Regions from separate parts of the Neobacillus sp. B4I6 genome, predicted to be linked through region 2. Evidence: a T-box and tRNA genes for the amino acid it is inferred to sense, from the RefSeq annotation. Region 2 holds a T-box; the other regions hold tRNA genes.
The links. The T-box of region 2 lies ahead of ileS (isoleucine--tRNA ligase). A T-box ahead of a tRNA ligase gene usually reads a tRNA of that ligase, here a tRNA-Ile.
Positions count from the first base shown of each region.

Region 1 (3,280 bases), 1.9 Mb from region 2:
AACATCCTGGTTGTCTAAACAACTCCACATCCTTTTCCACTTAACGTATACTTTGGGACCTTAGCTGGTGGTCTGGGCTGTTTCCCTTTTGACTACGGATCTTATCACTCGCAGTCTGACTCCCACGGATAAGTCTTTGGCATTCGGAGTTTGTCTGAATTCGGTAACCCGATGAGGGCCCCTAGTCCAAACAGTGCTCTACCTCCAAGACTCTTACTACGTGAGGCTAGCCCTAAAGCTATTTCGGAGAGAACCAGCTATCTCCAAGTTCGATTGGAATTTCTCCGCTACCCACACCTCATCCCCGCACTTTTCAACGTGCGTGGGTTCGGGCCTCCATCCAGTGTTACCTGGACTTCACCCTGGACATGGGTAGATCACCTGGTTTCGGGTCTACGACCACATACTCATACGCCCTATTCAGACTCGCTTTCGCTGCGGCTCCGTCTCTTCAACTTAACCTTGCATGGGATCGTAACTCGCCGGTTCATTCTACAAAAGGCACGCTATCACCCATTAACGGGCTCTAACTACTTGTAGGCACACGGTTTCAGGAACTATTTCACTCCCCTTCCGGGGTGCTTTTCACCTTTCCCTCACGGTACTGGTTCACTATCGGTCACTAGGGAGTATTTAGCCTTGGGAGATGGTCCTCCCTGCTTCCGACCGGATTTCTCGTGTCCGGCCGTACTCAGGATCCACTCAGGAGGGAACGAAGTTTCGACTACAGGGTTTTTACCTTCTATGACGGACCTTTCCAGGTCGCTTCATCTACCCCGTTCCTTTGTAACTCCATGTTGAGTGTCCTACAACCCCAAGAGGCAAGCCTCTTGGTTTGGGCTATGTCCCGTTTCGCTCGCCGCTACTCAGGGAATCGCGTTTGCTTTCTCTTCCTCCGGGTACTTAGATGTTTCAGTTCCCCGGGTATGCCTTCCATACCCTATGTATTCAGGTAAAGATACTGTTCCATTACGAACAGTGGGTTCCCCCATTCGGAAATCTCCGGATCAAAGCTTACTTACAGCTCCCCGAAGCATATCGGTGTTAGTCCCGTCCTTCATCGGCTCCTAGTGCCAAGGCATTCACCGTGCGCCCTTTCTAACTTAACCTGATCGACAAATGATCAGCTTCGAATCTCTTCGTCAGCCGCGCTCTCTCAGATCCTCACGTACATTAGGGTACGCTCCGGTCTTCGCTCGCTTGCTTCCTCGACCTTCTCGCTGCTAATTTGTCTTGGTTATTCTCTTACTTACATAAGAGAGAAAACTAAAATGGCATTGACTCGGTTCTTACATTGACTTCTTCATTACGATTATCTAGTTTTCAAAGAACGATTTTGGTGGAGCCTAGCGGGATCGAACCGCTGACCTCCTGCGTGCAAAGCAGGCGCTCTCCCAGCTGAGCTAAGGCCCCGTTATGAAGATGGTGGGCCTAAATGGACTCGAACCATCGACCTCACGCTTATCAGGCGTGCGCTCTAACCAGCTGAGCTATAGGCCCCCACAACGGAAATATAAAGAGAGATTATACTCTCAAAACTAAACAAACAAAGATCGTGTCACAAACTGTTTTGTCTGGCTCACAAGTCCAGCTTTATCCTTAGAAAGGAGGTGATCCAGCCGCACCTTCCGATACGGCTACCTTGTTACGACTTCACCCCAATCATCTGTCCCACCTTAGGCGGCTGGCTCCTTGCGGTTACCCCACCGACTTCGGGTGTTACAAACTCTCGTGGTGTGACGGGCGGTGTGTACAAGGCCCGGGAACGTATTCACCGCGGCATGCTGATCCGCGATTACTAGCGATTCCGGCTTCATGCAGGCGAGTTGCAGCCTGCAATCCGAACTGAGAATGGTTTTATGGGATTGGCTAAACCTCGCGGTCTTGCAGCCCTTTGTACCATCCATTGTAGCACGTGTGTAGCCCAGGTCATAAGGGGCATGATGATTTGACGTCATCCCCACCTTCCTCCGGTTTGTCACCGGCAGTCACCTTAGAGTGCCCAACTGAATGCTGGCAACTAAGATCAAGGGTTGCGCTCGTTGCGGGACTTAACCCAACATCTCACGACACGAGCTGACGACAACCATGCACCACCTGTCACTCTGTCCCCCGAAGGGGAAATTCCTATCTCTAGGAGTGTCAGAGGATGTCAAGACCTGGTAAGGTTCTTCGCGTTGCTTCGAATTAAACCACATGCTCCACCGCTTGTGCGGGCCCCCGTCAATTCCTTTGAGTTTCAGCCTTGCGGCCGTACTCCCCAGGCGGAGTGCTTAATGCGTTAGCTGCAGCACTAAGGGGCGGAAACCCCCTAACACTTAGCACTCATCGTTTACGGCGTGGACTACCAGGGTATCTAATCCTGTTTGCTCCCCACGCTTTCGCGCCTCAGCGTCAGTTACAGACCAGAAAGCCGCCTTCGCCACTGGTGTTCCTCCACATCTCTACGCATTTCACCGCTACACGTGGAATTCCGCTTTCCTCTTCTGCACTCAAGTCCCCCAGTTTCCAATGACCCTCCACGGTTGAGCCGTGGGCTTTCACATCAGACTTAAAGGACCGCCTGCGCGCGCTTTACGCCCAATAATTCCGGACAACGCTTGCCACCTACGTATTACCGCGGCTGCTGGCACGTAGTTAGCCGTGGCTTTCTGGTTAGGTACCGTCAAGGTACCGGCAGTTACTCCGGTACTTGTTCTTCCCTAACAACAGAGCTTTACGACCCGAAGGCCTTCATCGCTCACGCGGCGTTGCTCCATCAGACTTTCGTCCATTGTGGAAGATTCCCTACTGCTGCCTCCCGTAGGAGTCTGGGCCGTGTCTCAGTCCCAGTGTGGCCGATCACCCTCTCAGGTCGGCTACGCATCGTCGCCTTGGTGAGCCGTTACCTCACCAACTAGCTAATGCGCCGCGGGCCCATCTGTAAGTGTCAGCCGAAACCGACTTTCAGCTTTTCCTCATGAGAGGAAAAGGATTATCCGGTATTAGCACCGGTTTCCCGGTGTTATCCCAGTCTTACAGGCAGGTTGCCCACGTGTTACTCACCCGTCCGCCGCTAACCAACAGGAGCAAGCTCCTGCAGGTTCGCTCGACTTGCATGTATTAGGCACGCCGCCAGCGTTCGTCCTGAGCCAGGATCAAACTCTCCAAGAAAGTTGATTAGCTCATTTTGTTACGTTGGCTTAGTTTCTTAATTGAAACTAAAAATTTTGTTTGTTTGCACGATTTTGTTTGTTTAGTTTTCAAAGGACAATTTCTCTATCGCCCGTAAGCGACTTAA
Region 1 covers NZ_JBNPWB010000002.1:5,194,930-5,198,209, forward strand. Annotated here, with positions in the region: rRNA gene QF028_RS27920 (23S ribosomal RNA) at 1-1,109, opposite strand, end outside; tRNA gene QF028_RS27925 (tRNA-Ala) at 1,338-1,413, opposite strand; tRNA gene QF028_RS27930 (tRNA-Ile) at 1,424-1,500, opposite strand; rRNA gene QF028_RS27935 (16S ribosomal RNA) at 1,604-3,153, opposite strand.
Region 1: it encodes a tRNA-Ile, which carries the amino acid that the T-box ahead of ileS (isoleucine--tRNA ligase) is inferred to sense. The anticodon was not compared.

Region 2 (3,280 bases):
CACGTTGACGGGAAATACACCAGTCCCCACGGTCACGCACCATATTAAATAACCGCGTTTCACCCCAAGCAGGAATCCACTTGGTTTCCTTCACCGCATCGAGTAATTCATTACGGAAATCCTTAATAGAAGCAAACCACTGGGCTGTAGCACGGAAGATAACCGGCTTCTTCGTTCTCCAGTCGTGAGGATAAGAGTGAGTTATAAACGAAAGCTTAAGTAGTGCACCTGCATCTTCTAATGCTTGTGTAATTGGTTTATTAGCTTTATCGTAAAATAATCCTTCAAAGCCCGGTGCTTCACTTGTCATCACGCCTTTATCATCTACAGGGCATAATACTTCTAAACCGTATTTTTGACCTACATGGAAGTCATCTTCCCCGTGGCCTGGTGCTGTATGAACGCATCCAGTACCGGCATCAGTTGTTACATGTTCACCTAACATGACCAATGAATCACGACCATATAGAGGATGGATGGCAAGAATATGCTCTAATTCATTTCCTTTTACCTTCTGAATAACTGTTGCTTCTTCCCAGCCAATTACCTTCGAAACTTCTTCCAGAAGAGCTTCAGCAACTAGGTATTTGTTTTCATTTGCAGATACCACTACATAAGTTAAATCAGGATGCACTGAAATTCCTAAGTTTGCAGGAATTGTCCATGGAGTAGTCGTCCAGATAATAATTTGGGTATCCGTGTCAAGGACACCTTTACCATCCTTTACCTTAAAGCCCACATAAATGGATGCAGACTTTTTATCCTGATATTCAATCTCTGCTTCTGCAAGTGCTGATTCACTTGAAGGGGACCAATAGACAGGCTTAAGACCTTTATAAATATAACCCTTTTTGGCCATTTCACCGAAAACCTTAATTTGTTGTGCTTCATATGCTGGGTTTAGAGTAATATAAGGATTTTCCCAGTCACCACGGACACCAAGACGTTTAAATTGTTCACGTTGATTATCAATTTGTTCAAGAGCATATTTTGTACAAAGTTGACGGAATTCTGCAACCGTCATTTCTTTGCGTTTCACTCCCTTATTGGTTAACGCCTGCTCAATAGGGAGTCCATGTGTATCCCAGCCAGGTACGTATGGTGCATGATAACCACTCATAGATTTATAACGGACAATCATATCTTTTAAAATTTTATTAAGGGCATGGCCCATATGGATATCACCATTTGCATACGGAGGACCATCATGTAAAACAAACATAGGACGTCCTTTGGTCCGTTCCTGGACTTTTTTATAAATATTCATCTCTTCCCATTTTGCCTGAATCTCAGGTTCTCTTTGTGGAAGATTACCACGCATCGGAAATTCAGTTTGCGGCATTAATAACGTATTTTTATATTCCATCTTTTCTTCCTCCTGTAATCCTCTTCATATAACAAAGAATAGCCAATAGACAAACAAAAAAAACCCTCTCATCCCAAAATAGGGACGAGAAGGTTTTTTTCCCGCGGTACCACCCTGATAAATAGTACGAAATAATCGTTCTACCCTCTTAAACATTCGTAACGTGAATAACACGCCTAAGCCTACTATCCTTAAAGAAGGAGGTTCGACCTGGAACTCGAGGGTGATTTTCCAATTTCCAACTTTACCGGGCTTCCACCACCCCCGACTCGCTTTTAAAAAGCCATAGAAAATTGTACTTTCCCTTTCATCGTCATTGACCATTCTTTATAACTGTTAAGAAATTATATGCTAAAAAAACGCATTTCGTCAAGCTAATGAATCTTCTTCTTGATGAACTTTTAGCTCTGTCGCATCAACCTCATACTCTAATAAGTGATCCCAATCATCCGTGTTCAACATATCAAGCTGAGCTTCAATCAACATTTTAAACCGAGTTCGGAATACTTTGGATTGTTTTTTTAAATCCTCGATTTCAAGAGCAATTTTCCTTGCTTTTGAAAGTGAATCATTGACAATTCGATCCGCGTTTTTCTCTGCTTCCTTAATGATTAACTTCGCTTCCTTTTGGGCATTACGTTTTACATCTTCCCCAGCTTCTTGAGCAATGATGATTGATTTATTCAGAGTATCCTCAATAGTAACAAAATGACCAAGACGCTCATTCATATCGTTTAAGCGTTCTTCCATTTCTTTTTTCTCTCTGAGTACTAATTCATAATCTTTGATGACTTGATCGAGAAATTCGTTCACTTCATCTTCATCATATCCTCTAAAACCCTTATTAAACTCTTTATTATGAATATCCAACGGTGTTAACGGCATTGATGCCACCTCCATACAATCTCTAATTCTATATGTATAAGCAATTATTCGACAACATTCTTCGAATTTCCTTCTTTACTTATGTAGTTATTTTTGTTTTCCGACATTTATTCGCCATTTTTCTTTTTTTGTTTTCCCTTCGATGGCGAGAATTTTTGCTCTTCCGTATCCTCTAACTGAAATCATATCACCAACATCGCATTCAAATGAAGGATTTTCGGTTAATGTCCAATTCACTTTCACGAGCCCTTGTTGAATAAGAAGTTGTGATTTTTGCCGTGATACATGATAAATACCTGAAATAACAGTATCCAATCGTAGTGAAGATACTGTTAAATCACTATCGACCAATAATTCATTGGTACGGATGGCATTCTCGATATCGGTTTCAGTTAGTTTAACGCCAGCCCTGCCAATTGTTTCGACATTAGTTTTTATATAGTCGCTTATTTCCTTTGCAGCGAAAAATTGGCATTTATCATCCTTATTGAGGATATCACCAAATTTCCCTCGCTTTAGCCCTAAAGACATTAACGTACCCAATACCTGTCGATGTTCGATCGTGACGAACTTGGTTGGATAATGGATTTCAAAAAGACTGATTTGAAATTCTTCTTCCATGGCGGTTAGATAATCTGGAAAGATTAAGGCTCTTTTTCGTTCAACATCCGGGCTGCCGCCAAAAAGTTTATAATTTACTTGGCCATGTTCACCAATTAATATTTTTAGAATATGCTGTTCCCTTGGATCAAGAAAATCTGTTAACTTAGGAGTATATTGCGTCTCGACATAATCCTTCCAATTTAACACTTGGTCAATATATTCTCGTTCTTCTGGCCGGAAATGCTGGTAAATATTCATTTTTCAAAACACAACCTAGTTTCAGTATTCTTATGCAAGCCAGCGATATACACTGCCTAAACCACTGCTCGCGAAGTTTAAAACAAGAAATCCAACAATAGGTGATATATCCATCATACCAAGAGGTGGGATGATTTTTCTAAATGGCTCTAAATAAGGTTCACAAAC
Region 2 covers NZ_JBNPWB010000002.1:3,293,429-3,296,708, forward strand. Annotated here, with positions in the region: gene ileS (isoleucine--tRNA ligase) at 1-1,366, opposite strand, end outside; T-box leader at 1,444-1,686, opposite strand; gene QF028_RS18300 (DivIVA domain-containing protein) at 1,736-2,251, opposite strand; gene QF028_RS18305 (RNA-binding protein) at 2,339-3,112, opposite strand; gene QF028_RS18310 (YggT family protein) at 3,143-3,280, opposite strand, start outside.

Region 3 (3,280 bases), 1.9 Mb from region 2:
GAAAAGCTGAAAGTCGGTTTCGGCTGACACTTACAGATGGGCCCGCGGCGCATTAGCTAGTTGGTGAGGTAACGGCTCACCAAGGCGACGATGCGTAGCCGACCTGAGAGGGTGATCGGCCACACTGGGACTGAGACACGGCCCAGACTCCTACGGGAGGCAGCAGTAGGGAATCTTCCACAATGGACGAAAGTCTGATGGAGCAACGCCGCGTGAGCGATGAAGGCCTTCGGGTCGTAAAGCTCTGTTGTTAGGGAAGAACAAGTACCGGAGTAACTGCCGGTACCTTGACGGTACCTAACCAGAAAGCCACGGCTAACTACGTGCCAGCAGCCGCGGTAATACGTAGGTGGCAAGCGTTGTCCGGAATTATTGGGCGTAAAGCGCGCGCAGGCGGTCCTTTAAGTCTGATGTGAAAGCCCACGGCTCAACCGTGGAGGGTCATTGGAAACTGGGGGACTTGAGTGCAGAAGAGGAAAGCGGAATTCCACGTGTAGCGGTGAAATGCGTAGAGATGTGGAGGAACACCAGTGGCGAAGGCGGCTTTCTGGTCTGTAACTGACGCTGAGGCGCGAAAGCGTGGGGAGCAAACAGGATTAGATACCCTGGTAGTCCACGCCGTAAACGATGAGTGCTAAGTGTTAGGGGGTTTCCGCCCCTTAGTGCTGCAGCTAACGCATTAAGCACTCCGCCTGGGGAGTACGGCCGCAAGGCTGAAACTCAAAGGAATTGACGGGGGCCCGCACAAGCGGTGGAGCATGTGGTTTAATTCGAAGCAACGCGAAGAACCTTACCAGGTCTTGACATCCTCTGACACTCCTAGAGATAGGATTTTCCCCTTCGGGGGACAGAGTGACAGGTGGTGCATGGTTGTCGTCAGCTCGTGTCGTGAGATGTTGGGTTAAGTCCCGCAACGAGCGCAACCCTTGATCTTAGTTGCCAGCATTCAGTTGGGCACTCTAAGGTGACTGCCGGTGACAAACCGGAGGAAGGTGGGGATGACGTCAAATCATCATGCCCCTTATGACCTGGGCTACACACGTGCTACAATGGATGGTACAAAGGGCTGCAAGACCGCGAGGTTTAGCCAATCCCATAAAACCATTCTCAGTTCGGATTGCAGGCTGCAACTCGCCTGCATGAAGCCGGAATCGCTAGTAATCGCGGATCAGCATGCCGCGGTGAATACGTTCCCGGGCCTTGTACACACCGCCCGTCACACCACGAGAGTTTGTAACACCCGAAGTCGGTGGGGTAACCGCAAGGAGCCAGCTGCCTAAGGTGGGACAGATGATTGGGGTGAAGTCGTAACAAGGTAGCCGTATCGGAAGGTGCGGCTGGATCACCTCCTTTCTAAGGATAAAGCTGGACCTGTGAGCCAGACAAAACAGTTTGTGACACGATCTTTGTTTGTTTGGTTTTGAGAGTATAATCTCTCTTTATATTTCCGTTGTGGGGGCCTATAGCTCAGCTGGTTAGAGCGCACGCCTGATAAGCGTGAGGTCGATGGTTCGAGTCCATTTAGGCCCACCATCTTCATAACGGGGCCTTAGCTCAGCTGGGAGAGCGCCTGCTTTGCACGCAGGAGGTCAGCGGTTCGATCCCGCTAGGCTCCACCAAAATCGTTCTTTGAAAACTAGATAATCGTAATGAAGAAGTCAATGTAAGAACCGAGTCAATGCCATTTTAGTTTTCTCTCTTATGTAAGTAAGAGAATAACCAAGACAAATTAGCAGCGAGAAGGTCGAGGAAGCAAGCGAGCGAAGACCGGAGCGTACCCTAATGTACGTGAGGATCTGAGAGAGCGCGGCTGACGAAGAGATTCGAAGCTGATCATTTGTCGATCAGGTTAAGTTAGAAAGGGCGCACGGTGAATGCCTTGGCACTAGGAGCCGATGAAGGACGGGACTAACACCGATATGCTTCGGGGAGCTGTAAGTAAGCTTTGATCCGGAGATTTCCGAATGGGGGAACCCACTGTTCGTAATGGAACAGTATCTTTACCTGAATACATAGGGTATGGAAGGCATACCCGGGGAACTGAAACATCTAAGTACCCGGAGGAAGAGAAAGCAAACGCGATTCCCTGAGTAGCGGCGAGCGAAACGGGACATAGCCCAAACCAAGAGGCTTGCCTCTTGGGGTTGTAGGACACTCAACATGGAGTTACAAAGGAACGGGGTAGATGAAGCGATCTGGAAAGGTCCGTCATAGAAGGTAAAAACCCTGTAGTCGAAACTTCGTTCCCTCCTGAGTGGATCCTGAGTACGGCCGAACACGAGAAATCCGGTCGGAAGCAGGGAGGACCATCTCCCAAGGCTAAATACTCCCTAGTGACCGATAGTGAACCAGTACCGTGAGGGAAAGGTGAAAAGCACCCCGGAAGGGGAGTGAAATAGTTCCTGAAACCGTGTGCCTACAAGTAGTTAGAGCCCGTTAATGGGTGATAGCGTGCCTTTTGTAGAATGAACCGGCGAGTTACGATCCCATGCAAGGTTAAGTTGAAGAGACGGAGCCGCAGCGAAAGCGAGTCTGAATAGGGCGTATGAGTATGTGGTCGTAGACCCGAAACCAGGTGATCTACCCATGTCCAGGGTGAAGTCCAGGTAACACTGGATGGAGGCCCGAACCCACGCACGTTGAAAAGTGCGGGGATGAGGTGTGGGTAGCGGAGAAATTCCAATCGAACTTGGAGATAGCTGGTTCTCTCCGAAATAGCTTTAGGGCTAGCCTCACGTAGTAAGAGTCTTGGAGGTAGAGCACTGTTTGGACTAGGGGCCCTCATCGGGTTACCGAATTCAGACAAACTCCGAATGCCAAAGACTTATCCGTGGGAGTCAGACTGCGAGTGATAAGATCCGTAGTCAAAAGGGAAACAGCCCAGACCACCAGCTAAGGTCCCAAAGTATACGTTAAGTGGAAAAGGATGTGGAGTTGTTTAGACAACCAGGATGTTGGCTTAGAAGCAGCCACCATTTAAAGAGTGCGTAATAGCTCACTGGTCGAATGACTCTGCGCCGAAAATGTACCGGGGCTAAACGTATCACCGAAGCTGTGGATTGACATCTTAGATGTCAGTGGTAGGAGAGCGTTCTAAGGGCGTTGAAGCTAGACCGTAAGGACTGGTGGAGCGCTTAGAAGTGAGAATGCCGGTATGAGTAGCGAAAGATGAGTGAGAATCTCATCCACCGAATGCCTAAGGTTTCCTGAGGAAGGCTCGTCCGCTCAGGGTTAGTCGGGACCTAAGCCGAGGCCGAAAGGCGTAGGCGATGGACAACAG
Region 3 covers NZ_JBNPWB010000002.1:5,173,244-5,176,523, reverse strand. Annotated here, with positions in the region: rRNA gene QF028_RS27825 (16S ribosomal RNA) at 1-1,353, shown strand, start outside; tRNA gene QF028_RS27820 (tRNA-Ile) at 1,457-1,533, shown strand; tRNA gene QF028_RS27815 (tRNA-Ala) at 1,544-1,619, shown strand; rRNA gene QF028_RS27810 (23S ribosomal RNA) at 1,848-3,280, shown strand, end outside.
Region 3: it encodes a tRNA-Ile, which carries the amino acid that the T-box ahead of ileS (isoleucine--tRNA ligase) is inferred to sense. The anticodon was not compared.